2 regions of the Ensifer sp. LBL genome follow, and region 2 is predicted to be linked to the other one. Evidence: riboswitches for the same ligand, from Rfam matches in the RefSeq annotation. Region 2 holds a riboswitch; the other holds the start of a gene.

Region 1 (15,716 bases), on a different contig from region 2:
ACGCTGATGCGCGGCATACCGGCGATCCGCCTTGGTCTTCAACGAGCGGGCTTCGACGGTGGCTGGCTGCGGCAGGGGGAGGGTGCGCGTGGCAATCCGCCCGCATCCAGCGCCAAGGGATGAGAATGGGCGAAGGAGACGGCATGCGCTTGAACGACCACCGGCCGACAGCGGCGATCGCGGACGCATTTGCGCCGCAGGCGCTGGCCGTCGCCGACCGTCTGCGTGCCCAGTTTCCGGAGGCTGCCGTCTCGTTCGGGCCGGCGGCCAGCGAATTCAGCGCGCCGGGCGACTTCTGGGCTGCGGGCAGCGCTGGCCTTGAGGCGGGGCTCGCCTATCAGGATTTCTTCGGGGTCGGCATGACCGACCGGATCCGCGCGGCGCATCTGATCGCCTTCTATAGCCGTCAGCTGAGCGTGGTCCTCGGCGCGTTCCATCTCGGCGCCGGGCTGCAGCCGGAGGTCGCCGGCATTCGTTTCGAGGATTGGGCGCGGCTTCACCGTGGTGCCGAAGTCACGGGCAAACGCTATCATTTTCGCTTCCAGCCGCCGGCGATGGGGCGCAAGGGTGGAGAGGAGGGCGTCAGCGCTTTTGAACAGGGCTTCGTCGCTCATCTGGCACCCGTCATTGCAGTCCTGAAGGCACGGACAGGCCTCTCGAGCGGGGCGCAGTGGCGGCTCGCGGCGGATGCCCTGGCCGGCGCGTTCCTCGAAATCGGCCGCGCGATCGGGGATGAGGCGCGCGGCATGGCCGAGGCGCTGGCGATCGTCAAGCGGCCCGGCTCGCGGCTCTATTCTGATGAGCTTTGCTATGAGCAGATTGCGGCTGTCGATCCGGCAAGTGGTGAACACATTTCACGCCAGTATCGGATCCGCTGCGGCTGCTGTCTCTATTTCAAGACGGAGGGCGGAAGCTTCTGCGACACCTGCGTCCTGCTGGAGCCGGAAGATCGCCGTGCGCGGCTGGCGGCGCATCTCATGCAAAACGGCGGGGCCTGAACCCCGCCGTCGCCTTGCTGACGATCCGTGATCGGCGACCACTATGCCTTGACGAAGCGCTCGTTGATGAAGCCGGAGACGACGCCGAGCACGATCCAGAAGGCGAGCGTAGTGGCGAGTGCGGCCACCGCAAACTCTGCGCCGAGCACGGCCGGAACGTTGCTGGTGATGTCGAGCGGCTGCGGCGCACCGTAGACATGGGGCGCTGCGATCAGCACGAGGCCCGCGACCTTGGAGACGATCTCCTCGCGCAGGACGACGAGATAAAGGCCGACGGCCGAAAGCGCGACCGTTGCCAGCCACCAGGTCTGGCGGTCACCCAGTTCGGCGGCCGGAAAGCCAGGCAGTTCCGGCGGCAGGCCGATCGCCGGCAGCATGTGCACGGCAAGCCAGCCGCAGGCGCCCCAGAGCGCGCCGTTCCTGAGCGTGATCGGATAGCCGATCACCAGGCTGACGCCGGCGAGCAGCAGGCCGAAGCCGGAACCGGTGACGAGGTTCGCGATCAGCGTGCCGGAGAAGCGGCTCATGCCGAACATGATGCCGCCTTCCTCGTGCTCGCCCTCATGGGCATAGGCGGGTGTGATCGGCGACAATGCGTCGAGCAAGGCGCTAAGCGGCGACACGGCCTTGAGCGACGAATGCTGGTCGTGGTTTTCCGCGGCAGGCTGTGCCGCACCCGGCTGGGCGGCGGGCTGTTCGGTGGGGGCCGGAGCCTCGCCTTCGAATTCCTCTGCATGCAGGATCAGCGGCGTGACGCGCAATTCCTGGGCGCCGGTCATGAAGACACCGGCAATCAATCCAGCCACGATCGCGGCCAGAAGCGTTCTGACAATCATCTTGAAATCCCTCGATAACGACAAAAGCCACGCGCTGCGGCGTGGTCCTTGAGCCTTCCCATTTTGCCTGTGCTGCGGATGGCGTTCGCACGCCGGAAAAACCGGGATGCACACAAGCCGACATCCGGCTCGGGCCGGATGTGTTCAGGTCCGCAGATTGTTCGATGCGGAACGTTGTTGACGTTCCGAGGCATCGGTCAGTGGCAGGGGAAGCCGTAGGAGTGGCGGGTGTCGTGCGCCGTGTCGTGCAGCACGGCCGAGTTGGCAAGGCCGGCGCCGAAGACGAGGAATGCGCCGATGAAGAGCGCGATGACGCCAGCGGTCAGACGATCGCTGAGGGAGAGCGGGGTGCTCGAAATGGTAGACGTAGCCATGACAACCTCCGTGATGGCATCGGGAAATTCCCGGTTGGGCCCTATGCCCGCATCGAGTGGCAGGTTTCCTGGCTCACGGCGTTGGGCTCGATGCCCTCGGTCTGCCTCGCCTTCCCAGTTCGGCCGCCCTCTCGCGGCCTTTCCAGTGGCTTCTTCCGGATCGCTCCGGAATGGCAGATCGACGTCGCTCTACAGTCGCGGGGTCGGCCGTGATTTGAATGCCCAGAGTGGGTCCATCCGTCACGTTCCCGTTTACTCCCGAAACGCGTTCGCGTCCCGGGAACCAATCGATCCCAGATGATTAGGATTCTGTCATGGAGTTGTCAATTGAGCCTGCGCCGCCGCGCGGTCCATCCGCGACAAAATCCTTGATGGTCATGCGCTTGTAGGCCTCGACGATCTGGTCGCCCTCGGCCCGATCGACCGAGACCGCAAGCCGCATGGTGCAGTCGCCGAGATGCATGATCAGGAAGGCGGCGCTGTCGATTTCCTCGCGCGGCGTCGCCGGCACAAGCCGGGCCCAGACATCGGCCAGCAGCTTTCCGCCGGCGCGGCTTTGCGCAAGGTCGATTTCGCGCAGCGCCTTGTCGGCCTGCATCGCCGACCAGATGTCGCGCATGACCGGCTCGGCGAGGAACATCTCGTAATAGATGTCAAACAAAAGCGAGAAGGCGTCGCGCAACTCGGCGATCGAGGTCACCTTGGCCAGTTCGGCCGCGATGCACTCGTTGCAGACCGCATTGTAGCGCTCGGCGAGCGTGCGCACGATTGCCGCCTTGTCGGGGAAGTACTGGTATAGCGAGCCGATCGAAATCCCAGCCTTTTCAGCGACTTCGCTCATGCGCATGGCGTCGCTGCCCTTTTCCTGGATGAGCGCCGTCGCGCAGGCAAGGATCTGCTCGACGCGCTCGCGACTGCGCTTCTGGCTCGGTGTCCGGCGCAGCGCAGGCTCGTCGTCGGCGGGAAGCGTGGCGGGGCTTGCATCTGAAATCATGAGTAATGCTCACATTTTGACTTGACTCCTAAAATACGAGGATTTATCACATTTGCAAATGTGAGAGATACTCATGTTTGTTGGTGGAACCTCAGGAGGAAACGATGTCTCAGAAAATCACATTGGTTTTGGGCGGTACCGGCAAGACGGGGCGGCGGGTGGCCGAGCGCCTTCGGGAGCGGGGCGTCGCGGTGCGCATCGGTGCCCGTTCGGCGTCGCCTTCCTTCGACTGGACGGAAGAGACGACCTGGGCGCCGGTCCTTGAAAACGTCGATCGCATCTATGTCTGCTTCCAGCCGGATCTGGCGGTGCCGGGCTCCGTCGAGGTGATCGCCAAGTTCTCGAGCCTTGCCGTCAGCGCCGGCGTCAAGCGGCTGGTGCTGCTGTCGGGGCGTGGCGAGGACGAGGCGGAAGCGGCAGAGCGCGCGCTGCAGGCCTCCGGCGCCGACTGGACGGTCATCCGGGGCAGCTGGTTCTTCGAAAACTTCGACGAAGGCTTCCTCGCCGAGGGTGTCTTGAGCGGTTCCGTCTTCCTGCCCGTGGACACGGTGACCGAGCCGTTCGTCAGCTGCGACGATATTGCCGACGTCGCTGTCGAAGCGCTTCTCGACGACCGCCATATCGGCAAGGTCTATTCGCTGACCGGCCCGCGGCTGATGACCTTTGCCGACGCCGTGGCCGAAATCGCCGCGGCTGCCAACCGTCCGATCTCCTATCAGGCGATCCCGATTGCCGACTTCGCGGCACATTTGCAGGCCGACGGTGTGCCTGATGACTATGTCGAACTCATCCGCTATCTCTTCACCTCGGTGCTCGACGGGCGCAATTCAAACCTGACGTCCGATGTCGAGCATGTGCTTGGGCGGCGTCCGCGTGACTTTGCAGCCTACGCTCGGGAAACCGCAGCAACCGGTGTATGGAGTCTTGCCGCATGATCCCCCTGATCCCCGCTCTGGCGTTTGCCGCCGCGATCGGCTCCGGCCTGATGGCCGGACTGTTCTTCATCTTCTCGGTCTGCATCATGCAGGCCCTGTCGCGGCTGCCGCCGGAGCAGGGGATCGCTGCGATGAATGCGATCAATGTCGTGATCCAGAACCCGATCTTCCTCAGCGCCTTCATGGGCACGGCGCTGCTCGCCCTGGCGCTCATCGTCGTCGCCTTCCTCTCGGGCGGCGAGGGCCGGTGGTGGCTTGCCGCCGGCGGTGTCGCCTATGTCGTCGGCGTGCTGCTGGTGACCATCGTCTTCAACGTGCCGATGAACGATGCGCTCGCCGCCGCAGCGCCCGGCCAGGCGGCGACCGATCTCTGGCGTGAGCGCTATCTGACCGACTGGGTCTGGTGGAACCACGTGCGCAGCTTCGCGTCGATCGGCGCGCTGGCGTTCTTCATTCTCGGTTTCGCCCGTGCCTGACGAAAAGCGCCGGCAAGTGGATCCTTGCCGGCGCCTGCGCGCGTCCTGACCTCTGAACCCATCCCGCCGTCAGGGCTTGGGAATACGCGCGTCGTATTGCGCTTCAAGATCGGCAAACTTGCTCCAGAAGGCCGCCGGCTTTTCGCCTTCCAGCAGCGCGCGCAGAATGTCGAGATGCACGTGCCAGCCGGCGGAGAAGCTGGTCATGATGGCGCGGTCGGCGATGCGCTTGTGGGTGACGACGAGCAGCACCTTGTCGCCGCGGGGGCTGAGTTCGAAACGGACCTCCGAGGGCGTGCCGGTCTCTTCGTTCCAGGTGTAGGCCAGCAGCCGAGGCGGCTCCCAGGCGAGCACGTGACCGTAATTGCGCACCTCGCCGGCGTGCTCGGCATATTTCTGCGGTGGCCGGTCGTCTTCCGCTGTCAGTTCCGAGTGGCGGAAGACGTGCTCGACCTCGGCCCCTTCCTTCGACCCGATCGTTCCGGACGCCATCCAGAGGCGGCGCTTGCTCTCCTCCGTCAGATAGGACCAGACCCGCTCGATCGGGCCGGGAAGCAGGCGCTCGATGCGCACCGCGTCCGGTGCGACGACACGGCCGTAATCGGCGCCGGCAAAGGCTGTGGCAGACGAAGTCATGGCTTATCCTCCGGATCAGGTTGGTTGGTGGCGTCTTCGGCGAGAAGCAGCGCCTCGAGTACGTCGATGCGGGCGCGCCAGAAGGCTTCGTAGTGGCGCATCCACTCCATGCCTGCATGCATCGGCGCGGCATCGAGCCGGCACACATGCGTGCGACCTTTCACTTCGCGGCGCACCAGACCTGCTCCTTCCAGCACCTTGATGTGCTTCGATGCCGCGGCCAGCGAGATCGAGAACGGCGCCGCAAGCTCTCCCACCAGTCTTTCGCCCTGCGAGAGGTCCTGGAGCATGGCGCGCCGCGTCGGGTCCGAAAGCGCGTGAAACACGGCATCGAGATGTGCGTTCTGATATTCAACCATATTGTTGAATATCGTCTCGATGTACCTAATTGTCAACCGTTCGGTTGAATTTAAAAATATCGCGAAAAAAGACCGGGCCGCGGCGGGTCGTCGTGGATGCGCCGTCCCTTCCAGGCGGCAAGCGCATCGGCAAGGTCGTCGGTCGGCACCATCTGGGCAAACTGCTCGCTCTCGACCTGCAATCCCTCGGCGATCGACATGTTGAGGCCGCGGGTGACGGCAGTGATGATCGAGCGGACGGCGAGGGGTGAGTGCGCCATGATGCGCTTTGCCAGGTCACGGGCGGACGCGATCAGTTCGTCATGCGGGACGACGCGGTTGACGAGCCCCAGCTCCAGCGCGCGATCGGCCGGGAAATCCTCGCCGGTCAAAAGCAATTCCAGCGCGCGTTTGCGGCCGGCAAGCCGCGGCAGCCGCTGGGTGCCGCCGAAGGTCGGCGGCATGCCGAGCTTGATCTCCGGCTTGGCAAAGCGCGCCCGGTCGCTGGCAATAGCCAGATGCACGGCCTCGGTGATCTCGCAGCCGCCGCCATAGGCAAGCCCGTTGACGGCGGCGATGATCGGTTTCGGGAAGGCCTCGAGCCGCGCCGTCAGGCCCTGACCGCGACGGACGAAATCGCGCACGGCCGGGTTCACGCCCTTGGCGACGCTGTCCGAGAACTCATGAATATCACCGCCGGCGGAAAAGGCCCGCTGGCCGGCGCCGGTGATGATCACCGCGCTGACGGCATGGTTCACCTCGATCTGGTCGAGAAGGCCCATGAGCCGGTCGATCAGCTCGTAGTTCAGCGCGTTCAGTTTCTGCGGACGGTTGAGAGTGAGGAGGGCGATGTCCTCGGAAATCTGCAGCGGCACGGTGTTCGACATGGTTGCTCTCCGGCAGGTGTTGACGGGGAGAAGCTAGGTGAGGGAAGATGGGATGTATATTCACTAGTCGGTATACTTGAGAGATGACGAAAGCAGAGAAGTCGACCCGGGACGTGTTCGTCGCAGCGGCGGAGAAGCTGTTTTACGCCGAGGGCATCCGCGCCGTCAGCGTCGATGCGGTGGCCGAAGCGGCGGGCGTGACCAAACGCACGCTCTACTATCATTTCGACAGCAAGGACGAGCTGATCGCCGCTTATCTCGAAGGTCGCGACCAGCCCAATCTGAAACTCTTCCGCAAGTGGTTCGACGCGGGCGACGGGGATGTTGCCGACAAGGTCGAGGCGATCTTCGTCAACCTGGCGCGGACGGCGCGCCACCCGAAGTGGAAAGGCTGCGGTTTCCTGCGCACCTCGGCCGAGCTCGCCAACATGCCGGGCCACCCGGCGATCCGCATCGGTGCTGCCCACAAGAAGAAGTTCGAGGCGTGGATGGCAGAGACGTTCGCCGAAGCGGGTGCGGTGGAGCCCGCCGTGCTTGCCAAACAGATCCTGTTGCTGCTCGACGGCAGTTTCGCGGTGGTACTGCTGCACCGGGACGCGAGCTACATGGAGATGGCGGGCAAGGCGGCGGCGACGCTGGTGCGGGTGGCTCTTGCCGGGGCGGACGGGAAGGGGTCCTGACGCGCTGCAACTTCCGCTTCAAACGGCTGCCATCGGCGGGCAATATAGGATGCGGCGCCAGGAGCCAACCATTGAGCGCCGATGTGGCCGCGTTGCGGCTCACCGGAGGAGGAAATCCATGACCGTCAAGCGTATCGTCTCAAACGTCTACGCCCCGGACCCGCAGGTGGCGCGCGCCTTCTACGGCGACCTTTTGGAACTGGACGTGGTGATGGACCATGGCTGGATCCTGACCTTTGCCGCCGAGGGCAAGGCCGCGATGCCGCAGGTCAGCATCGCCAGCGAGGGCGGCAACGATACGCCGGTGCCGGTGCTTTCGATCGAGGTCGACGACGTCGACCGGGCCTATCAACGCGCCAGGGCCGCCGGCGTCGAAATCGTCTACAACATCACCAACGAGCCCTGGGGCGTCCGCCGTTTCTACATGCGCGACCCATTCGGCAATATCGTCAACATCCTGGCGCACTAAAGCAATTCCAGGAAAAGTGCGTAGCGGTTTTCCGTCCGGAATTGCGCCAGTCAAGCGAGCCAATCCCAGGAAAAGTGCGCAGCGGTTTTCCGTCCGGAATTGCGCCAGTCAAGCGAGCCAATCCCAGGAAAAGTGCGCAGCGGTTTTCCGTCCGGAATTGCGCCATCTGAAATCAGCGAAGAGGCCGCCGGCGAAACCGGCGGCCTCTTACATCAGGCGAGCGAGAGCGCGTTTGAAAGATCGGCCACGAGGTCGTCCGGATGCTCGATGCCGATCGACAGGCGGATGGTCGATTCCAGCACGCCGATGCGGTGGCGCACCTCGATCGGCACGCCGGAATGGGTCATCGCCGCCGGGTGGCTGGCAAGCGATTCCGTGCCGCCGAGGCTGACGGCGAGCTTGAAGATCTGCAGCGCATTGAGGAAACGGAAAGCCGCCTCCTGGCCGCCCGCGATGTCGAAGGAGAAGGTCGAGCCGGCGCCGGTGCATTGCGCCTTGAAGGTGCGGCCGACGGGCGTGTCCTCGCCATGGAAGGGCAGGTAGTGGATGCGCTCGACCTTCGGGTGGTCGCGCAGGAATTCGGCGACGATGCGGGCGTTGTCGTCGGCCTTCTGCATGCGCACAGACAGCGTTTCCAGCGAACGGCCGAGCATCCAGCAGGAGTGCGGATCGAGCTGGGTGCCGATTGCGCCGCGCAGCGCCTTCACCTGCTTCATCACCGCCTTGGAGCCGAGCGCGGCACCGGCGATGAGGTCGGAATGGCCACCGACATATTTGGTCAGCGAATAGAGCGAGATGTCCGCGCCGTGCTCGATCGGCCGCTGGAAGACGGGTCCGAGCAGCGTGTTGTCGCAGGCGACCACAGGGGTATGGCCTTGCTTCCTGCCGATCGCATCGGCAACGCGGCGGATCATGGCGACGTCGACGAGGCTATTGGTCGGGTTCGCCGGCGTCTCGATCAGGATCACCGAGACCCGGCCCTTGGCCATCGCCTCTTCTGCGGCGGCGCTGACGGCCGCTTCGTTGACGCCATCGGCAAAGCCGACGGCCGCAACGCCGAGCTTGAGGAAGGTGCGGGCAAGCAGCGTCTCGGTGCCGCCATAGAGCGGCTGGCTGTGCAACACCGCGTCGCCCGGCTTGACGAAGGCGAGCAGCGTCGTGGCGATCGCCGACATGCCCGACGAGAACAGCGCGCAGCTTTCGGTGCGCTCGTAGACGGCGAGGCGATCCTCGACGATCTCGCTGTTCGGGTGGTTGAAGCGCGAATAGACGAGGCCGGCGCCGACACCCGCCGGCGGTTCCTTGCGGCCGGAGACGAAGTCGAAGAAGTCGCGGCCCTCTTCGGCGGAGCGGAAGACGAAGGTGGAGGTCAGAAAGACCGGTGGTTTGACCGCGCCCTCCGACAGTTCCGGATCGTAACCATAGTTCAGCATCTGCGTTTCAGGATGCAGCTTGTGGTTTCCGATGTGGGTTTTGGAGGGATGCGGTGCGGTCATGGCTTGTCTCCTCAAGCGAAGCGGACTCGACTGACAGGCAAATTATATCAGATGCTTGGGCCGATCCTTGCTATTTCCGGCCGGATCGCCTTGAGTTGCGCAAAGATTTGGCTGAGTTGGAAAGATATGGCGCAGAAAATTGCCGACGAGACGGATCGCAGGATTTTGAAGGAGCTGGTGGCGGATGCCCGGCTCACCAACAACGAGCTTGCCGAGCGGGTGGGGCTCTCGGCGTCGCCCTGCCTGCGCCGGCTGCGGCGGCTGGAAGAGACCGGCGTCATCCGCGGCTATACGGCCTTGGTCGATCCCGCAGTCGACGGCTGGACGATGACGGCGATTGCGACCGTTACGCTCAGCCGCCAGCACGAAGACGAGATCGTCATGTTCGAGGAGGCGGTGCGCGGCTGGGACGAGGTGCTCGAATGCCATCTGGTGACCGGCTCGCGCGACTACGTGCTGAAGGTGATGAGCGCCGGCCTCGATCAATACGAGCGCTTCATCAAGGAAAAGATTGCAAGGCTCAAATGCGTCGCCTCGATCGAGACGAGCTTCGTGATGAACACCATCAAGGAGCGGCGGATCTAGCGCCACCCCCTGCATAAGCCTCTGAAGAGGTTCGATAATCGTCCATCCGGCTTTGAAACAATCAGGGATGCCCTAGATTCGCGTTAGGAGGGCGTCCCAACGCTCGGCGGGCGCCTTGATCTCTCGGAGAGAGACGATGGATTTCGCAACAGCGCTCGATGCCGCCGCTTCCTGGCTGCAGACGGTCTTTTTGAACGAGTGGACCTATTATCAGCTCGCCATTATCGTCGCCGGCTACCTGGTCTGTGGCGCATTGGCGAAGCGGATAGAGCCGCGGGTCGAGGCCCGCGCCCGCACGATCAAGGGCAATCCGGATCTGCTGCGTGTCATCATCGCCTTCATGCGGCGGCTGCGGTGGCTGTTTCTGATCGTCTGGCTCTGGATCGCGGATGGCATGATCCTGCGTTTTGGCTGGCCGTCCTATCGCTGGCTGGTGGCGACCGCGCTGACGCTGACGGCGGCGTGGTTCGTCATCTCGGTTCTCACGCGCATCATCCGCAATCAGATGCTCGCGCGCGTCACCGCCGTCGTCGGCTGGATCTATTTTGCACTTTACGCGGTCGGGCTCGATCGGGTGATCCTGACGACACTCGATGGCGTTGCCATCAATCTCGGCGCGGTTCGCCTGTCGCTGCTGCTCGTCCTGAAAGCCATCGTGCTCTCCGCCGCGCTGATCTGGCTTGCCGTTTTGATCGGCAATGTCTCGTCGCACTGGATTCAGCGGTCAGCGGATCTGACGCCCTCCTTCAAGGTGCTGATCAGCAAGCTGGTCAAGATCGCACTGATCGGCTTTGCCGGTGCAATCGCGCTTTCGGCCACCGGCATCGACCTGACGGCGCTGACCGTCTTTTCCGGGGCGGTCGGTGTCGGCATCGGTTTCGGTCTGCAGAAGGTGGTTTCCAACTTCATCTCCGGCATCATCATCCTGCTCGACAAATCCATCAAGCCGGGCGACACGATCACGCTCGGCGATACCTTCGGGTCCGTGCGCGACCTGCGCTCCCGATTTGTTTCCGTCATCACCCGGGACGGAAAGGAATACCTCATTCCAAATGAGGACTTCATTTCGCAGCAGGTGGTGAACTGGTCGTTCTCCAGCGACTTCGTCCGCATCGAAGTCGATTTCGGCACCTCCTATGACAGCGACCCGCACGAGGTGGCGCGCATAGCCATCGAGACTGCCGCATCGCTGCCGCGAGTCGCGAGCAGCTATGCCCAGCCGGTCTGCTGGATGACCGGCTTCGGCGCCTCGTCGCTCGACTTCAAGCTGAGGTTCTGGATCTCCGATCCGAGCAACGGGCTCACAAACATTCGCGGTCAGGTGTTGATGGCGCTGTGGGATGCGTTCAAGGCGGCGGGTATCTCGATCCCGTTCCCGCACCGTGAAATCATCATGAAGACGCCGGTCGAGGTGACCCGCGCGTGAGGGCTAGCGTGTCGCTCAAACGTCAGGAAGCACGCGTCTTCCGGTTGTGGCAATTGACTGGACAGGAGGGGAAGGCGACATTGCAGCCAATGCCTGCTGCATGTTTCGTCAAATCGTCGCCGATTGGGAGATAAATGTGCGGCAATTCAAAATGATGAAGCGACCTTCGGCCGGCTGATACGTTGCGGGGCCCGTAGGTCGCCCGGACGTCCCGTGGCCGTTCCGGTGACATGACTGCATGAGGTGGGATCGGCCATGGAAAATCTTCAACGGACTCAGCTGTCGAGGTTGCCGGTGCCCCGGTTTGTTTCCGCGCTGCTGGCATCGTTCTCGACCACGGGGCTCATCGTCGGTGTCTTCTTCTTCGCCATGTCGCTGACGCCGAGCCTGATCCCGCGGCCCTATGTGGTGCAGGCGGTGATCTCGGGCCTGTCGCTTTCCGCCGGCTATGCGATCGGCGTGCTGTTGCGCTGGCTGTGGTCCTTGCTCGACCTGCCGGAGATCCGCGGCCGCACAGGCCTCACGGTCAAGGTGCTAACGGCGCTCGGCTGCACCGCGGTTGCGCTCGCCTTCCTCTGGCGCACCGCCTACTGGCAGAATACTGTGCGGCAGATCATGGGGCTCGACCCGGTCGAAAGCGCGGAGCCGTTCAAGCTCGGGCTGATCGCGACTCTCGTCTTCGTTGCCATCGTGCTCATCGCGCGGCTGTTCCGGTTGACCTTCCGGTTTCTGACCCGCCGCTTCGAGCATGTGTTGACCCGGCCGCTGGCGAAGGTCGCTGGCGTGGTCGCGGCGCTGGCGCTTTTCTGGTCTGCGGCCGATGGCGTCATCTTCCGGTATGCCCTGCATGCGGCCGACAGCTCGTTCCAGCGGCTCGACGCGCTGATCGATCCGGATGTCGCGCCGCCGACCGATCCGTTGAAGACCGGCAGCAACGCGTCGCTGATGACATGGGACGAGCTTGGCCGCCAGGGGCGCCAGTTCATCGCTTCCGGGCCGGCGGCGAAAGACATCGGCGGCTTCTTCAGCGGAGAGGCGAAGGAGCCCTTGCGCGTCTATGCCGGCCTCAACTCGGCCGAAACCGCCAAGGAGCGGGCGAAGCTGGCGCTCGAAGAACTGAAGCGCGTCGGCGGTTTCGAGCGCTCGAACCTCCTGATCGTGGTTCCGACCGGCACCGGCTGGATCGACCCGCCGGGGCTCGATTCACTCGAATATCTGCTGAAGGGCGATGTCGCGAGCGTGGCGGTGCAATATTCCTACCTGACGAGCTGGCTGTCGCTGCTGGTCGAGCCGGAATATGGCGCCGAGACCGCCGATGCGCTGTTCGATGCTGTCTACGGCTACTGGACGACGCTGCCGAAGGACAAAAGGCCGAAGCTCTATCTCTATGGTCTGAGCCTCGGCTCGATGAATTCGCAAGGCTCGGTCGATCCCTTCGACATCATCAGCGATCCGTTCCAGGGCGCACTCTGGGTCGGGTCGCCGTTCCCGACGAAGACATGGCTGCAGATCACGCGAAATCGCAATCCGGGCTCGCCGGAATGGCGGCCGCTTTATCGCGACGGTTCGGTGATCCGTTTCACCAACCAGGAGAATGCGCTGAACATTCCGGGCGCGACCTGGGGCAATGTCCGCATCGTCTACCTGCAATATGCCAGTGACCCGATCACCTTCTTCGATCCCCATTCCTTCTACCGCGAACCGGACTGGATGAAGGCGCCGCGCGGAGCGGACGTCTCGCCGGCGCTTCGCTGGTTCCCGGTTGTCACCATGTTCCAGCTGCTTGCCGACATGGCGCTCGCGACCACCTCGCCGATCGGCTACGGCCATGTCTATGCGCCGGAGCACTATATCGACGCGTGGATGCAGGTGATGGCACCGCCTGGTGTGACCGAAGCGGATGCCGAGCGACTGAAGACGATGCTCAAGGGGCGCTACTAGAGCAATTCCAGGAAAGGTGTGAAACGGTTTTCCGGACGGAATTGCGTAATTTCAAAGGGTTAGATCATTTCATCGTTTCAAGGAAACGATGAAATGATCTAGGCCTGCTTGTCGCCGGACCGCTCGCCACGCAGGTGGGCGGCGATCTGGTTGGCGAAGGCCTGGATCAGCGGTTCCTCCGCCTTCTCCGTCGGGCAGAGCAGGTAGTAGCCGGCCGACGCCGGTATCGCCGTCGGGAAGGGCTGGATCAGGCGCCCCTCATAGAGATAGGAACGCGTCAGCACGTCGGAGACGAGCGCGATGCCCTGGCCCTGCAGGGCAGATGCGACCGCAATCGCAACCGATTGCACGCGTACGCTGCGGCTGCCTTCGAGCGAGATGCGCGCGGCGGCCGACCAGCGCGTCCATTCCCGGCCGTCATCCTCATGCAGCAGCGTGACGTCGCGCAGCTTGCGCTCGCGCAGCGGCCCTTCGAGCCTGGGGAAGAGCAGCGGCGAACAGACCGTGCGCAGTTTGACGTCGCTGACTGCCTGCCACCACAGGCCGTCGAAAGGCGGGTTGTCGTAGACGACGGCGAGGTCGACATCGTCCCAGACGACGTCTGAGGCGCGGATGCAATTGCGCATCGAAAGATCGGTGACGCCGCGCGCACCCGCGAACTGCACGAGGAGGCCGGCCATCCAGGCAATCGCCAGTGCCGGCGGCAGGCCGACCGTCAGCTTGCGCTGGTGGCTTTCGAGCCTTCGGTCGGTGCCGTCCTCGACGGCGGCGGCAAGATTGCCGATCGCGTGGGAGACCGTCTGCGCGAAGTCGCGGCCGGCGGCGGTGAGTTTGATGTTGCGGCCGGACTTTTCAAGCAGCGTCAGTCCCGTCGTTTCCGAGAGCCGGCGCAATTGCAGCGAAACGGCGCCGGGGCTGAGGCCCAGCTCGTCCGCCGCCTGGCGGACGGAACCGATGCGCGCGACCGCCTCGAACGCCCGGATATAGGGCAGGAAATGCAACGCCTTCACGTGAGTTCTCCTGCTCTGATCGCGCCCTTATGGCGTAAAATCGTTTAGCCAGACTGCACAATATCAAGCATAAAAAATCGCTATTCCCAATCGATATTTGTTCCTATGACTCTGTGCGGAGAGAGGGAGAACGATGATGATCGAGGCACAACCGTTTGATTTTCCTTATGATGGAAAGCTGGTACCGGCGCAGACTGCGCTGATGGTGATCGACCTGCAGATCGACTTCTGCTCGCCCAACGGCTACTTCGCGTCGATGGGCTACGATCCGGCGCCGCTGGCGGCCATCGTGCCTGCGGTCAACCGGGTGATTGCGGCGGCACGTCAAGCCGGCTGCCTGATCATCCACACGCGTCAGGGCTACCGCGCCGATCTCGCCGACATGACCCCTTACGAGAAATGGCGCCGCAAGCGCTCCGGCCTTGAGAACACGCAGGTGCTGTTGCGCTCGAGCCCGGGGTTCCAGCTTTTGCCCGAACTCGATGTCACTGACACTGACGTCATCATCGACAAGACCTGCAACAGCTCCTTCACCTACACGGATCTCGAGCACGTGCTGAGATCGCAGGGTATCACCCACATGCTCTTTACCGGCTGCACCACGGATGTCTGCGTGCACACGACGCTGCGCGAAGCCTGCGACCGCAATTTCCAGTGCCTGACGATCTCGGACTGCTGCGCCAGCGGCGAGCAATGGGCGCATGAGGCGGCGATCAACATGATCTCGATCGAGAACGGCATCTTCGGCACGGTCTCGACCAGCGATGCGGTCATCGCGGGTCTTGCGAGAGCCGCGCGCTAAGCGCGACGCCAACTTCACATCGTCAAAGCCTTTTGCCAACCGTTTCAACGGAATGATGCCCCATGCAAAGATATATCTCGCTGATGCGACTGACCTCCAAGGGACTGGCCGAGCTCTCCGACAGCGGTGCCCGGCGCAAGGTGAGCGAGGATCGGGTCGCCGCACTCGGCGGCCGCTCGGTCGCCTTCTACGCCACGCTTGGAACCTATGACTTCGTCCAGGTTTTCGAAATGCCGGACAATGCGTCGATGATGCAATACGTGCTGACGGCGCGGCGCGACGGCTTCGTGGATCCGCTTATCCTTCCTGCCTTCGACAGCCAGACCTATGGCGACATCGTCGGCCGCGTTTCACCAGCACAATGAGGGGAATGAAGATGATCAGACTGGCATCCTGCGCAACCCTTCTTGCAGCCGTCGCGCTTTCTGCCGGCGTCGCACAGGCCGAGCCGCCGGCTTTTGCCGCCGATGGCGAAGTCGGCGTCTGCACCACCGCGGCCTTTCCGCCGCTTTCCTTCAAGGAGCATCCGGCCGATGCCACGCCGACCGGCATCGACATCGAGATCGCCGAAGCGCTGGCGGCGCAATGGAACGCGCAGGTGAACTACACCGTCACCGAATTCGCCGGTCTGTTGCCGACGCTCGGGGCCGGGCGCTGCGACGTCATCGTCAGCGGCATCTACATCAACGCCAAGCGGCGCGAGACCTATGACGGCGTGCCCTACATGAAGTCGGCGACGGCGATGGTCACCAAGGCAGGCAGCGATACGATCAAGGTGCCGGAGGACCTGAGCGGCAAGGTGATCGCGCTCGAAGCCGGTGCCTACTACAAGG
Region 2 (15,716 bases):
GGCGGTCCCGTCGATCTCGACACTTACTTTGCCATGGCGCGCGGCTCGACCGGTTCGCCGTGCGCTTCCGGTTGCACGCATGCGGGTGACGGCGGCAACGCCGCACTCGAGATGACCAAGTGGTTCGATACCAACTACCATTACATGGTGCCCGAATTCGAAGCGGATCAACGCTTTGCGCTGACGCATAACCGGCCGCTCGAAGCCTTTCTCGAGGCCGAAGCTCTCGGCTATCGAACCCGCCCGGTCGTGCTTGGCCCGGTGACCTTCCTCAAGCTCGGCAAGGCGAAGGGCGGAGAATTCGATCCCCTGGACCTGATCGAGCGCCTGCTTCCCGTCTACGTCGAGCTGCTAACCGAACTTGCCAATGCCGGCGCCGACTGGGTTCAGATCGACGAGCCTAGTCTGGTGCTCGATCTCACCGACCGGGAAAGGCAGGCCCTGGACCTTGCCTATCATACGTTCCGGGCGAAGGTTCCCGGGCTCCGGATCATGCTTGCGAGCTATTTCGGCGCGATCGGCGACAATATGGTGAGCGCCCTGGCGCTGCCGATCGCGGGCCTGCATGTCGATCTCGTGCGCGCGCCGCAGCAGATCGAGGTCCTCATCCAGTCCGCTCCGGCTGACCGGGTGCTGTCGCTCGGCATCATGGACGGCCGCAACGTCTGGAGGACGGATCTTGCCGGCCTGTTCCGCCGCCTGCAGCCGCTGGTCTCTGCCCATGGCCGCGACCGGATCGAGCTTGCACCCTCGTGCTCGCTCCTGCATGTGCCCGTCGACCTCGACATGGAACGGGCGCTCGACCCGGAGCTTGCCTCGTGGCTCGCTTTCGCCGTGCAGAAGCTCGATGAATTAAGCCTTCTCGCCCGTGCCTTCGAGCCGGGGCTTGCCAGCCCGGAAAGGGTCTTTGCGGCCTCGAGCGAAGCGGCCAAGGCGCGTCTGACGTCGCTCAGGATTCATGATCCACTTGTTGCCGGGCGACTGAAGGCGCTGACGGCAGCCGACAGCGAGCGCCGGTCTCCTTTCCCGGCCCGTCGCGCGCTCCAGGCGGACGCGCTGCCGTTGCCGCTTTTCCCGACGACGACGATCGGCTCCTTCCCGCAGACGCCGGAGGTCCGGCAGGCCCGTTCCCTGCATGCCAAGGGCGAACTCAGCTATGTCGACTACACCGCCTATCTGCGCCGGGAAACCGAGCAGGCGGTGCGCTGGCAGGAAGAGATCGGCATCGACGTGCTGGTACACGGCGAGTTCGAACGCAACGACATGGTGCAGTATTTCGGCGAGCAGCTCTCGGGCTACGCCTTTACCCGAAGTGGCTGGGTACAGAGCTACGGTTCGCGCTACGTGCGCCCGCCGATCATCTTCGGCGACGTTTCCCGGCCGAACCCGATGACGGTCGAATGGGCGGCCTTTGCGCAGTCACTGACCGATCGACCGGTCAAGGGCATGCTGACGGGTCCGGTCACCATGCTGCAATGGTCCTTCGTGCGCGACGACCTGCCGCGGTCGGTGGTGTGCCGGCAGATCGCGCTGGCGCTTAGCGACGAAGTCAGGGATCTCGAGGCATCGGGCATCGCCATCATCCAGATCGACGAGCCGGCGCTGCGCGAGGGTCTGCCGCTCAAGGCCGCCGACCGCAAGGCCTATCTCGAGTGGGCGGTGGAGTGCTTCCGCCTCAGCGCCGCCGGCGTCGGCGACGCCACCCAGATCCACACCCACATGTGCTACTCGGAGTTCAACGACATCATGCCGGCGATCGCGGCGATGGATGCAGACGTGATTTCGATCGAGACGTCGCGATCGAAGATGGAACTGCTCGGCGCGTTCACCGGAAGGGCCTATCCGAACGAGATCGGGCCGGGCGTCTACGATATCCATTCGCCCCGCGTACCGGCGGTGGTTGAAATGGTGCACCTCATCGAGCGCGCGACCGAAGGGCTGACGCCGGCGCAGATCTGGGTCAACCCGGATTGCGGGCTGAAGACCCGGCGCTGGGAGGAAACCCGGCCAGCACTTGTCAACATGGTGGCGGCGGCGCGCGCCCTGCGCCAGGCCTTCGCGGATGATCCCTGCAAGGCGCTTCGCGCATGACGGACCACACGGAAGCGGCGTCGGGGGAACCCCCGGCGCCACAGACCCTCGTCGATATCGTCTTTCCCGGCGACACCAATCATCACGGCACCCTCTTTGGGGGTGCCGCATTGGCGCTCATGGACCGGATCGCCTTCATCGTCGCCACCCGCCACGGCCGCGTTCCCTTCGTCACTGCCTCCTGCGACCGGATCGACTTTCGCGCACCCGCCCGCATCGGCCAGATCGTCAGTTTCTCTGGCCGCCCGGTGCGCGTCGGGCGGCGCTCGATGGTCGTCGACGTCGAGATGGTGGCCGAAGACCTTGCGACCGGCGGCCGCGATCTTTGCTCACGCGGACAGTTCACCATGGTTGGAATGCCGCAGGACAAAGGTGCCGACTGGCACCTTCCGCCGCTCGCCGAGCCCGCGCCGGCTGTGCCCGCGGCCAATTTCGTCGGCATGACCGACATCGTTTTTCCGGGCCAGACCAACAGCGCCGGCGCGCTCTTTGGCGGCGATGCACTCGCCCAGATGACGAAGGCGGCCTTCGTCGCCGCGACCCGGCTGACCGGCAAAGCGATGGTGCTCGCCTCCTGCAGTAGCGATTTCAAGCGGCGTGTCGCCGCCGGAACGATCGTCGACACGCTGGCGCGCGTCACCCGGACCGGACGCAGTTCCACAACGATAGAGGTCGAGCTCTGGTCGGAAGAACTGCTCAGCGGCGTGCGTCTGCTGACCGTCACCGGGACTTTCGTGATGGTGGCCGTCGACAGCCGCAACCGCCCGGTTGCGGCCTTCGCCGCCTGAGCAAGCCGGGAGTGTCGCTCATGGCGCCCTCGGTCCACAGGATTGATTGCGCGCCGCCATTTACTCCCCGTTATCCACACCGAAAAAGAAAAGACCTCTGCACCCCCGCCTCCAGCATATAGAACCTATTGACGCAGATTTGCGATGAACTACTATATCTAGTGTTCGAGGTTCTTCCGATTCGCAAGGATTGGGAGCTAAGACGGGAATACGGTGCGCCGGCGGGTTTCCGCTCAGGCTATGCCGTAGCTGCCCCCGCAACTGTAGACGGCGAGCGACTGTCCGGAATTGGACCACTGAGGCATGAGGCCTCGGGAAGGTCGGGATGGAAGCTTTGACCCGTAAGCCAGGAGACCTGCCTCGAGCAACAAACGTCCACGGGCGGGGTGTCCGGAGGGGTTGAGTGCGTGGCAGGATGAGCCTGCCCGATCGTCTCGACATCTCCCCGGCAGCCTGTCGAAAGCTTCGGGGTGAAGTCATGTCAGTTTCTTCCAGTTCAGATCCACCTTCTGCGGACGGGTGCGCATTGTTGCGCGCCTGATCGAAAGGCCGCGCCCTGAGAGTCCGCATCCGCGGAAATTCCGGAGCGCCCGACCAGAACGAGCCGGCCAGGTCGCGTAGCTGCACATGGACCAGCTTGCCGACATCCGCTCCGGTCGAGGCGACCGGGGAGCGATGTTTCATGCCCTATCGCCAAGCCCACGGTTCGCGTTCGCGCGGCCCGCCGATTTTTTGCGCCCATTTGCCAGCCCCTCACGAGGAACCCATGTCGATCACCGTCTACAGCAAACCTGCCTGCGTCCAATGCACCGCCACCACCCGCGCGCTCGACCGTCAGGGCATCGATTATCGCATCGTCGATATCTCGGAGGATTCCGACGGTTTCGCGCTCGTGCAGGGTCTCGGCTACCGGCAGGTTCCAGTGGTCGTCGCCGGCGAACGGCATTGGGCGGGGTTCCGCCCGGACATGATCAGCGCGCTTTCCTGAGGGAGAGAAGCGATGGGGCTGATCGTCTATTTTTCCAGCCGCTCGGAAAACACCCATCGCTTCGTTGAGAAACTCGGCCTTCGCACAGCCCGCATACCGCTTAGGGAAAGTAAGGATGCACTTACGGTTTCGGAGCCCTATGTGCTCGTCGTACCGACCTATTGCGGCGACGATGGCCGAGGTGCCGTGCCGAAACAGGTGATCCGCTTCCTGAACGACGCGGGCAACCGCTCTCACATCCGCGGCGTGATCGCTGCGGGCAACAGCAATTTCGGCGCGACCTTCGGGATCGCCGGCGACGTGATCTCGGCCAGGTGCCGGGTGCCCTACCTCTACCGGTTCGAACTTCTCGGAACCGAAGAGGACGTCGCCAATGTCAGACACGGGATGGAACGATTTTGGACGTCACGACACTCGAACGCCCCCTGAAGGCGACGGAAGCAGCGCTCGACTATCATGCGCTGAACGCCATGCTGAACCTCTATGACGAGGAGGGCCGGATCCAGCTCGACAAGGACCGGCTGGCGGCAAAACAGTACTTCCTGCAGCACGTCAACCAGAACACGGTGTTCTTCCATAACCTGCGGGAAAAGCTCGATTATCTGGTGATCGAGGGCTATTACGAGCAGGAAGTGCTGGACCAGTATTCGTTCAACTTCGTGCGCGATCTCTACGACCACGCCTATTCGAAGAAGTTCCGTTTCCCGACCTTCCTCGGCGCCTTCAAATATTACACGTCCTATACGCTCAAAACCTTCGACGGAAAGCGCTACCTGGAGCGCTACGAAGACCGCGTCTGCATGGTGGCGATGGCCTTGGCGCGCGGCAACGAGGCGCTTGCCCGCGACCTCGTCGACGAGATCATTTCCGGCCGCTTCCAGCCGGCGACGCCGACCTTCCTCAATGCCGGCAAGAAGAGCCGCGGCGAGCTCGTCTCCTGCTTTCTGCTGAGGATCGAGGACAACATGGAGAGCATCGGCCGCGCCATCAATTCGGCGCTGCAGCTTTCCAAGCGCGGCGGCGGCGTGGCGCTGTCGCTCACCAACATCCGCGAGATGGGCGCGCCGATCAAGCAGATCGAGAACCAATCCTCCGGAGTCATCCCGGTCATGAAACTTTTGGAGGACTCGTTCTCCTATGCCAACCAGCTTGGCGCGCGTCAGGGCGCAGGTGCTGTCTACCTACACGCCCACCACCCCGACATCATGCGCTTCCTCGACACCAAGCGTGAGAACGCCGACGAGAAGATCCGCATCAAGACGCTGTCGCTCGGCGTCGTCATCCCCGACATCACCTTCGAGCTCGCCCGCAACAACGAGGACATGTACCTGTTCTCGCCCTATGACGTGCAGCAGGTCTATGGCGTGCCGCTCACCGAAATCTCGGTGACGGAGAAGTATCGCGAGATGGTGGAGGATGCCCGCATCCGCAAGCGCAAGATCAAGGCGCGCGACTTCTTCCAGATCATCGCCGAGATCCAGTTCGAGAGCGGCTATCCCTACATCATGTTCGAGGACACGGTGAACCGGGCAAACCCGATTGCCGGCCGCATCACCATGAGCAACCTCTGCTCGGAAATCCTGCAGGTGAGCGAGGCGAGCGAATTCAACGACGACCTCTCCTACAAGCACATGGGCAAGGACATCTCCTGCAACCTCGGCTCGCTGAACATCGCCGCTGCCATGGACAGCCCGGATTTCGGCCAGACGATCGAGACCTCGATCCGGGCACTGACAGCCGTCTCCGAAATGAGCCACATCTCGTCCGTACCTTCGATCGAGAAAGGCAACGACGACAGCCACGCGATCGGCCTCGGGCAGATGAACCTGCACGGCTATCTCGCCCGCGAGCGCATCTTCTACGGCTCCGAAGAAGGCATCGATTTCACCAACATCTATTTCTACACGGTGACCTACCACGCCATCCGCGCATCGAACCGGCTGGCGGTCGAAAAGGGCAAGAGCTTCGCTGGCTTCGAAAACTCGAAATACGCCTCTGGCGACTATTTCGACAAATACACCGAGGCCGAATGGCTACCGGCGACCGAAAAGGTGAAGGCGCTGTTCGAGGAAGCCGGCATCGCCATCCCGACCCAGGAAGACTGGCTGGACCTGAAACGGGCAGTGATCGAAGGTGGCCTCTACAACCAGAACCTCCAGGCCGTGCCGCCGACAGGCTCGATCTCCTACATCAACCACTCGACCTCCTCGATCCACCCGATCGTCTCGAAGATCGAGATCCGCAAGGAAGGCAAGATCGGCCGCGTCTATTACCCGGCCGCCTTCATGACCAACGACAATCTCGAATACTACCAGGACGCCTACGAGATCGGGCCGGAGAAGATCATCGACACCTATGCGGCCGCCACCCAGCACGTCGACCAGGGCCTGTCGCTGACGCTGTTCTTCCGCGACACGGCGACGACCCGCGACATCAACCGCGCCCAGATCCACGCCTGGAAGAAGGGCATCAAGACCATCTACTACATCCGTCTTCGCCAGATGGCGCTCGAGGGCACGCAGGTCCAGGGCTGCGTTTCCTGCGCGCTGTAGCACTCCGTACCCATTAAGTGCCCCTCACCCTAACCCTCTCCCCGCTTGCGGGGAGAGGGGACGTGCCCCACGCAACGCCGACGGATGCATCATGACGGTGCGGCTAGTCCCTTCTCCCCGCGCGCGGGGAAAAGGTGCCGGCAGGCGGATGAGGGGCAACCCGCACCGCACGGATGAGATGGCTTTACGCCCGAGAGGACAACGACATGAACATGCACACCAAAACCACAAGCCGCATCCGCGCCATCAACTGGAACCGGATCGAGGACGACAAGGACCTGGAGGTCTGGAACCGGCTCACCGGCAATTTCTGGCTGCCGGAAAAAGTGCCGCTCTCCAACGACATCCCCTCCTGGGCGACGCTTAAATCCGAGGAGCAGACGCTGACGATCCGGGTCTTCACCGGCCTCACCTTGCTCGACACGATCCAGAACGGCGTCGGCGCCATCAGGCTGATGGAGGATGCGGCCACGCCGCACGAGGAGGCGGTGCTTTCCAACATCTCCTTCATGGAGGCGGTGCACGCGCGCTCCTATTCCTCGATCTTCTCGACGCTCTGCCTGACGCCTGACGTCGACGACGCCTATCGCTGGTCGGAGGAAAACGAGTTCCTGCAGAAGAAGTCGGCGCTGATCATGGCGGAGTATTCCTCCGGCGATCCCTTGAAGAAGAAGGTCGCCAGCGTCTTTCTCGAGAGCTTCCTGTTTTATTCCGGCTTCTACCTGCCGATGTACTGGTCGAGCCGCGCCAAGCTCACCAACACCGCCGACATGATCCGCCTCATCATTCGCGACGAGGCGGTGCATGGCTACTATATCGGCTACAAATTCCAGCGCGCTTTGGAGCGTCTGAGCGAGGAGCGCCGCCAGGAGATCAAGGATTTCGCCTTCGACCTGCTGCTCGAACTCTATGACAACGAGGCGAAATACACCGAGGCGCTTTATGATGGCGTCGGGCTCACCGAAGACGTGAAGAAGTTCCTGCACTACAACGCCAATAAGGCGCTGATGAACCTCGGCTACGAGGCGCTGTTCCCGGCGGAAGCCTGCAAGGTCAATCCCGCTATCCTCTCCGCCCTTTCGCCGAACGCCGACGAGAACCACGACTTCTTCTCCGGCTCCGGCTCTTCCTACGTCATTGGCAAGGCGGTCGCGACCGAGGACGAGGACTGGGATTTTTAAGCGCAGTCCATCCGTGCACACCTGACAACAAAAGGCCGGCGAGGACATCCTCGCCGGCCTTTTGGTTCAGCAATAACAGCCCCTATTCTGCCGCGACCACCCGGCTTCGGCCGATCGTGGCCTGGGTCAGCAGGAAGGCGGCAAGGGCGCAAGCGGCAATCGCGCCGGCCATCGGCAGAGCCGTGCCGTCGAAGAAGATGGTCGCGACCACCATGGCGACGGCGGCGGTGACGAAGTGCAGCGTGCCCATCAGTGCCGACGCCGTGCCGGCGATCTCGCCGTGGTCTTCGAGCGCCAGCACCGCCGAGGTCGGGATGACCAGGCCGAGCACGCCGTAGCCGACGAAGAGGAAGGCAGCCATAACGGGCAACTGGTTGAAGCCGAGGCTCATGGCGATGAACATCGTGACCATGGTGAGCGCGAAGGCGCCGACGGCAAGATGCATGACGCGCACCAGGCCAAAACGCTCGCCGAGCCAGCCGGTCGCCTGCGACACCGCGAAGAACGACACGGCGTTCATCGAGAACGCCAGGCTATATTGCGTCGGCGTCAGCCCATAGTGGTCGATCAGCACGAAGGGTGAGTTAGCGAGATAGACGAGGAAACCGGAAATGCCGAGACCGCCGATGAAGGTCAGCGTCAGGAAGTTGCGGTCGGACAGAAGCAGGCGATAGGCGGCAAGCGCGCTTGCGATGCTGCTGTCGGCGCGGTCCTTCTTCGGCCGGGTTTCCTGCAACTGCGTCGACAGCAGGATCAGGCCGATGAAGGCGGCAATGGTCACCGCATAGAACACGCCGCGCCAGCCGTAGAAGCCGATGACGGCGCTGCCGGCGAGCGGCGCGAGGATCGGCGAAATGCTGAAGACCAGCATCAGCATCGACATCAGCCGCGCCGCCTGAACGCCGGTGTGCATGTCGCGCACCACGGCGCGCGGGATGACCATGCCGGCGGCACCACCGATGCCCTGCAGGAAGCGGAAGGCAATCAGGGTTTCGATGTCGGTCGAAAGCGCGCAGCCGATGCTGGCGACGGTGAAGAGGCCGATGCCGAGGTAAAGCGGCGCCTTGCGGCCCCAGATATCGGAGAGTGGACCGTAGATCAGCTGCGAGATGGCAAAGGAGATGAAGAAGGCCAGCAGGCTGAGCTGCACCACGCCGTTTTCGGCCGCCAGATCTTTGCCGATCGACGGCAGGGCCGGCAGGTACATGTCGATTGCAAAGGGGCCGATCGCCGAGATCAGGCCGAGCACGATCGCCGTGCGAAGGAAGGACGTTGTCATGGCAATGAACTTTCAGAAATCGCGCCAGCCGAACCGCTGCCGCCCGGATTGAAACTCAAAGACATCGTCGTGCCAGGATAGAGCGTTGGGGAACCGCATCCTGCGCTGACTATCTCGTCCATTAATTTGGACACAAGTGTAAAATTAGACAGTATTGTCTAAATCGTCAATGGGGCCTATCTTCGCTCCATGAAGAAATTTGATTTGGCCTCGGCTGACGCTCGCCCGCAGAAAGGGCAATTCGCGAAACGCCTCTCGATCCTGGAGGCCGCGGCCGATGTTTTCTGTCGGGAAGGCTTTTCCGGCGCCAGCATCGACGAGATCGCGGTCGTTGCCGGGGTCTCGCGCCAGACCATCTACAATCACTACCGCGAGAAAGAGACGCTGTTCATGGCGGTGATCCAGGACATCATGGATCGCGTGAACGGCGTGCTTTTCTCCATCCTCGCGACCTTTCCCGAAAATGCCGACAATCTCGAGGAAGACCTGGTCGAATTTGCCGTGCGCCTCAACAAGAACTGCAATTGCAACCAGGACGCCAAGTTCATCCAGAAGCTGATCTCGACCGAGGGCAACCGCTATCCGCATCTGTTCCAGTTCTGGCGGGAGCAGGGACCGGGCAAGACCGACCGGGCGCTGGCGGCGCTGTTTGCGCGCCTTGCCCACGTGGCGCCGCTCGACATCGACGATTTCGACCTCGCAGCGCGCCAGTTCATCGCGCTGATCAAGGCGGACCTGCAGATGGGCGGGCTCTTCGGTGAAACGCCGAGCGAAGAAGACCTGGAGATCAGCGCCCGCAGGGCGGTGAAGACGTTCCTGCGCGCCTATGGCCGGCCGGCAGCGGCCTCGGTGGGCTAACGCCACCCGTCGCCAGAAACCGATCCCGACCTATCTGGTGATGCGAAAATCACCGATGTGCTCGGGCGCGTCGACAAATTCGGCAACGACCTTCGAAACCCATGCACCCGGCGGGCCGTCATGCAGACGCTCTAGCATGAGAGTGACTGCCGCCTCCGGACCGCTGATCAACGCAGCCACCGAGCCATCCGCTTCGTTTCGAACCCATCCCACAAGACCGAGCCTGCGCGCCTCGTCGCGCGTCCAGACCCTGAAGCTAACGCCTTGCACACGCCCGAGAATCCGGACCAGCGCCGTCTTATCAGCCTCAGCCATGGCTCGTCTCCCTTGTCGTCTATCACGCAATCTGGCGCAGGGTGGCGGAAAGACAAGCCACCCGCAAATGGACTGGAAAGGCGACCACTGCAACCTAAAAATTTCCACACTACATTTCAAATATTTTGTTCGTGTATTTTTAAAAGTTGACGCGCGAAAACTTTTATGGTTTTTACGGCCTCACCAAGACGGCGGTGGGAGGGCCTCGCCAGCTTGGCTGAGACACAAGAAGGCCCGCGCCGTTTCCAGGGAGGAAACCATGAACATGTCCCGCATTCTGAAGTCGCTCGTCGCCGGCACGGCGCTGTCGCTCCTCGCCTCCACCGCCTTCGCCGATGGTATCGGCGCATCGCTGCTGACCCAGCAGCATCCGTTCTACATCGAGCTCGCCGACGCGATGAAAGCCGAGGCTGAAGCCAAGAACGTCAAGCTCGAGGTTTCGATCGCCAACCAGGATCTGAACAAGCAGCTCGCCGACGTCGAAGACTTCATCGTCAAGGGCGTCGACGTCATCGTCATCTCGCCGGTCGACAGCCAGGGCGTACGCGCCGCGATCGAGAAGGCCGAGAAGGCCGGCATCAAGGTGATCACCGTCGACGTTCCGGCCAACGGCGCGACCGTGACCTCGCACATCGGCACCGACAACTTCACCGGCGGCGTCAAGGCCGGCGAGCTGATGGCCAAGGTCCTCGACAATAAGGGCAAGGTCGCCGTCATCGACTACCCGACGGTCCAGTCGGTGGTGAACCGCGTCAACGGCTTCAAGGAAGCGATCGCCAAGCATCCCGACATGGAGATCGTCGCGATCCAGACCGGCATCACCCGCGCCGAAGCGCTGGCCGCTGCCCAGAACATGCTGCAGGCCAATCCCGATATATCAGGCATCTTCGGCTTCGGCGACGATGCGGCGCTCGCTGCCGCCGTCGCGGTCAAGGCTGCTGGTCTGGAATCCCAGGTCAAGGTCATCGGCTTTGACGGCATGAAGGAAGCCCGCGACGCCGTCGACACCAACCCGGTCATGGTCGGCGTCATCCAGCAGTTCCCGGACCAGATGGGCAAGCAGGCCGTCGACACCGCCGTCAAGGTTGCCGCCGGCGAAACCGTCCCGGCCGAACAGCCGATCGTTCCGGGCGTCTACACCGCGAAGTAAGTCCTCCCAGGACAGCCGCCGCCTCACCTCAGGGGCGGCGGCACCCATCAGGGTCCGTTTCCGTCCTCTGGCCGGAGGCGCTGCTCTCGGCTGACCTGAAGGAGGCCGCCATGTTTGGTTCGACCAGCGATACCATTCTCGAAATCGACAACGTCACCAAATCCTTCGGCCAGGTCGCGGCACTGAAGGGCATGCGCCTCAAGGTCCGGCGCGGCCGGGTGCACACGCTGCTCGGCGAAAACGGCGCCGGCAAATCGACGCTGATGAAAATCCTTGCCGGCGTGCACGCGGCGACCTCGGGTGAAATCGCACTCGACGGACGCCCCTACCAGCCGCGCAACCCGCAGGATGCCGCCGCCCTCGGGCTTGCCATCGTCTTCCAGGAACTCAGCCTCTGCAGCAACCTGACGGTGGCCGAGAACATTCTCGCGACCCGCGAGCCGCGCCGCTTCGGCTTCATCAACGACAAGGAACTGGTCGCCAAAGCCCGTGCGATCGTTGCCGATCTCGGCCTGCCGATCGACGTCAGCGAGAAGGTCGGCAATCTCTCGATCGCCCAGCGCCAGCTGGTCGAGATCGCCAAGGGCCTCAGCCACGAGGCCAAGGTCGTCATCCTCGACGAGCCGACGTCGTCGCTCAGCGACAGCGAAGCCGAGATCCTGTTCGAGATCATCGGGCGGCTGAAGAGCCGCGGCGTCGCCGTCATCTACATCTCTCACCGCATGGAAGAGATCATGCGGCTCAGCGACGACATCACCGTCATCCGCGACGGTGAATATGTCTCCACCCATGACCGTGACGACGTCACCATCGAGGCGCTGATCGCGCTGATGGTCGGCCGCCGCATGGACGAAATCTATCCGCCGCCGGCGCACGAGCAGAAGGCGAAGGCCACGCCGGTTCTGGCCGTCGATGGCCTGACCCGCGACGGCGAATTCGAGGACATCTCCTTCGACATCCGGCCCGGGGAAATCCTCGGCTTCTTCGGACTGGTCGGTTCCGGCCGCTCGGAGGTGATGAACGCGCTGTTCGGCATGAAGACTGCGACCGGCACCGTGCGCTTCGAAGGGCAACCGGTCCGCTTCCGCTCACCGGCAGAGGCGATTGCCCGCGGCATCGGCTTCGTTACCGAAAACCGCAAGGAAGAAGGCCTCGTGCTCAGCCACAGTGTCGGCTGGAACATCTCGATGGCCGCCCTTTCCGACTTCACCAGCCCGCTCGGCTTCACCCGCAGCCGCGCCGAACGCACGGCGGCAGCCCAGGAAGTCGGCCGACTGGCGATCAAGACCCACTCGCTCGATACGCCCTCCGGCTCCTTGAGCGGCGGTAACCAGCAAAAGATCGTGCTCGCCAAGTGGCTGCTGACCCGACCCAAGGTGCTGATCCTCGACGAGCCGACCCGCGGCGTCGATGTCGGCGCCAAGTTCGAAATCTACAAGATCATCCGCCAGCTGGCGGCCGAGGGAACGGCGATCCTGCTGATCTCCTCCGAGCTGCCGGAGGTTCTGGGAATGAGCGACCGCGTCGTCGTCATGCACGAAGGCGTCATCGGCGCAACGCTCACCAGTGCCGACCTCAACCCGGAAACGATCATGGCGCACGCAACGGGATTCCAATCATGACACAGCAATCCGAAGTCCAGGCCGCCTTCCTGCGTGCCCTGAAACAGTATGGCGGCATCCTTTTGTCGCTGGTGATGCTCTGCGTCATCTTCTCCTTCCTCAACCCGCGCTTCATGTCGGTCGTCAACTTCATGAACATCCTGCAGCAGGTAGCCGTGGTGGCGATCGCCGCCTTCGGCATGACCTGGGTGATCCTGCTCGGTGAAATCGACCTTTCGGTCGGCTCGATCATTGCGGTCGCCGGCATGGTCGGGGCGCAATGTTTCGCCTTCGGCCTCGGCTTCGCGCCGGCGCTGGTCGTCACGCTTCTCGCCGGCGCCCTGATGGGCATGCTGAACGGCGTGCTGACGGCAAAGCTGCTTTTGCCATCCTTCATCGTCACCGTCGCGACCATGGGCATCTACCGCGGCATGGTCAGCCTGCCGACCAACGGCGCGCCGGCGATGATCGAGAACTCGACCTGGACGGCCATCGGCACGGAGAGTTTCCTCGGCCTGCCCATCATCATCTGGGTGGTCGCCGTGCTCTTCCTCGTCAACCACATCCTTCTGAGCAAGACGAGCTTCGGCCGCCGCGCCTATCTGACGGGCGGCAATCGCGAGGCAGCGGTCTATTCCGGCATCAAGGTCGACCGTCTGAAGATCACCATCTTCATGATCTCGGGCGTGATGGCGGCGATCAGCGGCGTGCTTCTGTCGTCCCGCCTGTTCTCTGCCCAGACCAATGCCGGCATGAGCTACGAGCTCGACGCGATCGCGGCTGCCGTGCTTGGCGGCACCTCGCTTGCCGGCGGCGTCGGCACCATGGTCGGCACGCTGATCGGCGCGCTCATCATCGGCGTCATGAACAACGGCATGAACATGCTGTCGGTCCCCTACTTCTACCAGCTCATCGTCAAGGGCCTGGTGATCCTGATCGCCGTTTGGCTCGACGTGCGCGCCAAGCAGGCAAAGCGCTGATCTTTCCGAAGAGAAACAACCCCATGCACAAGATACTGACGATCGGCGAAATCCTCGTGGAGATCATCGCCACCGAAAAGGGCGACGGCTTTCGCCAGGCGACCCCTTTGATCGGTCCCTACCCGTCGGGCGCGCCGGCGATCTTCATCGACCAGGTCGGCAAGCTCGGCCAGGCAGCGGCCATGATCTCGCGCGTCGGCAACGACGATTTCGGCCACGTCAACCTCGACCGGTTGAAGGCAGATGGCGTCGATATCTCGGGTATTGCTGTCGATCCGCTCGGCACCACCGGCAGCGCCTTCGTGCGCTATCGCGCCGACGGCAGCCGTGCCTTCGTCTTCAACATCCGCCACAGCGCCTGCGGCACGATCCGGCTCGACGAGGCAACCCGGGCGCTGGTCAGAACCTGCAGCCACCTGCACGTAATGGGCTCGTCGCTCTACGCCCCGAGCGTGGTCGAGAGCATCATCGCCGCGATCGAGATCATCAAATCGGCCGGCGGCACCGTCTCTTTCGATCCGAACCTTCGACCCGAAATCCTCGACAGCCCCGGCATGCGCGAGGCGCTGCAGACGGTGCTTGCCAAGACCGACCTCTTCCTGCCGAGCGGACAGGAACTCTTCCTGTTCACGCAGGCAAAGACCGAGGCGGAAGCCGTTGCGGAACTGCTCGCCGCCGGCATCAAGGCCGTTGTCGTCAAGCGCGGCGCCGAGGGCGCGAGCTACTTCGATCGTGAAACGACGCTCTCGCATCCGGGCTTTGCCGCCGAGGAGGTCGACCCGACCGGCGCCGGCGACTGCTTCGGTGCGACCTTCGTCACCTTCTGGCTGAACGGAGCCAAACCCGCTGAAGCGCTGGAATTCGCCAACGCCTCGGGCGCGCGCGCCGTCATGATCTCCGGCCCGATGGAAGGCGCCTCGGCGCGCGCCGATCTCGAAACCTTCATCACCGCGAAAAAGGGCTGACCGCCATGCAACAGAACCTTCTGATCGACATCGCCCGCTGGTCCGAACGCCCCGGCCCGCGCGGCATTCCCTCCGTCTGCTCGGCCCACCCGCTGGTGATCGAAGCCGCCATGCTGCGGGCACTCAAGGAGGACGCGGCGCTCCTGATCGAGGCGACCTGCAACCAGGTCAACCAGGACGGCGGCTATACCGGCATGACGCCCGCCGACTTCACCCGCTTCGTTGCCGAGATCGCCGATCGCGTCGCCTTCCCGAAGGAAAAGATCATCCTTGGCGGCGACCATCTCGGCCCGAACCCATGGAAGCACCTGCCGGCAGATGAGGCGATGGACAAGGCCGAGACGATGATCAAGGCCTATGCGAAGGCCGGCTTCACCAAGCTGCATCTGGACACCAGCATGGGCTGCGCCGGCGAGCCGGTGGCGCTGCCCGATGCGATGACCGCAGAACGCGCCGCGCGTCTGGCCGCCGCCGCCGAAGCTGCCCTTCGCGGCGAGGATGGCACCGCCCCCGTTTATATCATCGGCACCGAAGTGCCGGTTCCGGGCGGCGCACTGGAAGAACTCGACACGCTGGAAGTCACCGCACCAGAGGCGGCGATCGAGACCGTCTCCATTCATCGCCAGGCGTTTGAAAAGGCCGGCGCTGCCGACGCTTTCGGACGCGTCGTCGGCGCTGTGGTCCAGCCGGGCGTCGAATTCGGCAACGAGAATGTCATCGCCTATGACAGGGCAAAGGCCGCCAAGCTCAGCGCCAGCCTGAAACAGCTCGACGGCGTCGTCTTCGAGGCGCATTCGACCGACTACCAGACGCCGGAGGCGCTGCGCGATCTTGTTTCCGACGGCTTTGCCATCTTGAAGGTCGGCCCGGGCCTGACCTTCGCTCTGCGCGAAGCGCTTTACGGCCTCGACCAGATCGCCGCCTTCCTCTTTCCGGACGCCCGCAAGCAGACGCTGGCGGCGGTCACC

The links. A riboswitch is a leader RNA that binds a small molecule or an ion and turns the genes downstream of it on or off. The one in region 2 is predicted to bind cobalamin.
Region 1: it holds a riboswitch for cobalamin, as region 2 does, so the genes downstream of both, OKW20_RS17720 (CbtB domain-containing protein) here and nrdH (glutaredoxin-like protein NrdH) in region 2, are expected to answer to the same signal.

Annotation. Positions count from the first base shown of each region.
Region 1 covers NZ_JBNDJY010000004.1:376,758-392,473, forward strand. Annotated here, with positions in the region: partial or broken gene OKW20_RS17705 (glucoamylase family protein) at 1-123, shown strand, start outside; gene OKW20_RS17710 (ferric iron reductase) at 144-998, shown strand; gene OKW20_RS17715 (CbtA family protein) at 1,040-1,834, opposite strand; gene OKW20_RS17720 (CbtB domain-containing protein) at 2,032-2,208, opposite strand; cobalamin riboswitch at 2,250-2,511, opposite strand; gene OKW20_RS17725 (TetR/AcrR family transcriptional regulator) at 2,510-3,202, opposite strand; gene OKW20_RS17730 (NAD(P)H-binding protein) at 3,307-4,137, shown strand; gene OKW20_RS17735 (DUF1772 domain-containing protein) at 4,134-4,613, shown strand; gene OKW20_RS17740 (SRPBCC family protein) at 4,683-5,249, opposite strand; gene OKW20_RS17745 (ArsR/SmtB family transcription factor) at 5,246-5,608, opposite strand; gene OKW20_RS17750 (crotonase/enoyl-CoA hydratase family protein) at 5,659-6,474, opposite strand; gene OKW20_RS17755 (TetR/AcrR family transcriptional regulator) at 6,558-7,154, shown strand; gene OKW20_RS17760 (VOC family protein) at 7,273-7,623, shown strand; gene OKW20_RS17765 (cystathionine gamma-synthase family protein) at 7,836-9,119, opposite strand; gene OKW20_RS17770 (Lrp/AsnC family transcriptional regulator) at 9,246-9,704, shown strand; gene OKW20_RS17775 (mechanosensitive ion channel family protein) at 9,841-11,130, shown strand; gene OKW20_RS17780 (alpha/beta hydrolase) at 11,386-13,071, shown strand; gene OKW20_RS17785 (LysR substrate-binding domain-containing protein) at 13,170-14,081, opposite strand; gene OKW20_RS17790 (cysteine hydrolase family protein) at 14,218-14,883, shown strand; gene OKW20_RS17795 (GYD domain-containing protein) at 14,946-15,248, shown strand; gene OKW20_RS17800 (transporter substrate-binding domain-containing protein) at 15,260-15,716, shown strand, end outside.
Region 2 covers NZ_JBNDJY010000002.1:291,455-307,170, forward strand. Annotated here, with positions in the region: gene metE (5-methyltetrahydropteroyltriglutamate--homocysteine S-methyltransferase) at 1-2,091, shown strand, start outside; gene OKW20_RS08605 (acyl-CoA thioesterase) at 2,088-2,879, shown strand; cobalamin riboswitch at 3,031-3,256, shown strand; gene nrdH (glutaredoxin-like protein NrdH) at 3,646-3,867, shown strand; gene nrdI (class Ib ribonucleoside-diphosphate reductase assembly flavoprotein NrdI) at 3,880-4,296, shown strand; gene nrdE (class 1b ribonucleoside-diphosphate reductase subunit alpha) at 4,266-6,419, shown strand; gene nrdF (class 1b ribonucleoside-diphosphate reductase subunit beta) at 6,626-7,600, shown strand; gene OKW20_RS08630 (multidrug effflux MFS transporter) at 7,683-8,879, opposite strand; gene OKW20_RS08635 (TetR/AcrR family transcriptional regulator C-terminal domain-containing protein) at 9,069-9,737, shown strand; gene OKW20_RS08640 (acylphosphatase) at 9,768-10,052, opposite strand; gene OKW20_RS08645 (substrate-binding domain-containing protein) at 10,312-11,202, shown strand; gene OKW20_RS08650 (sugar ABC transporter ATP-binding protein) at 11,313-12,824, shown strand; gene OKW20_RS08655 (ABC transporter permease) at 12,821-13,783, shown strand; gene OKW20_RS08660 (tagatose kinase) at 13,807-14,748, shown strand; gene OKW20_RS08665 (D-tagatose-bisphosphate aldolase, class II, non-catalytic subunit) at 14,754-15,716, shown strand, end outside.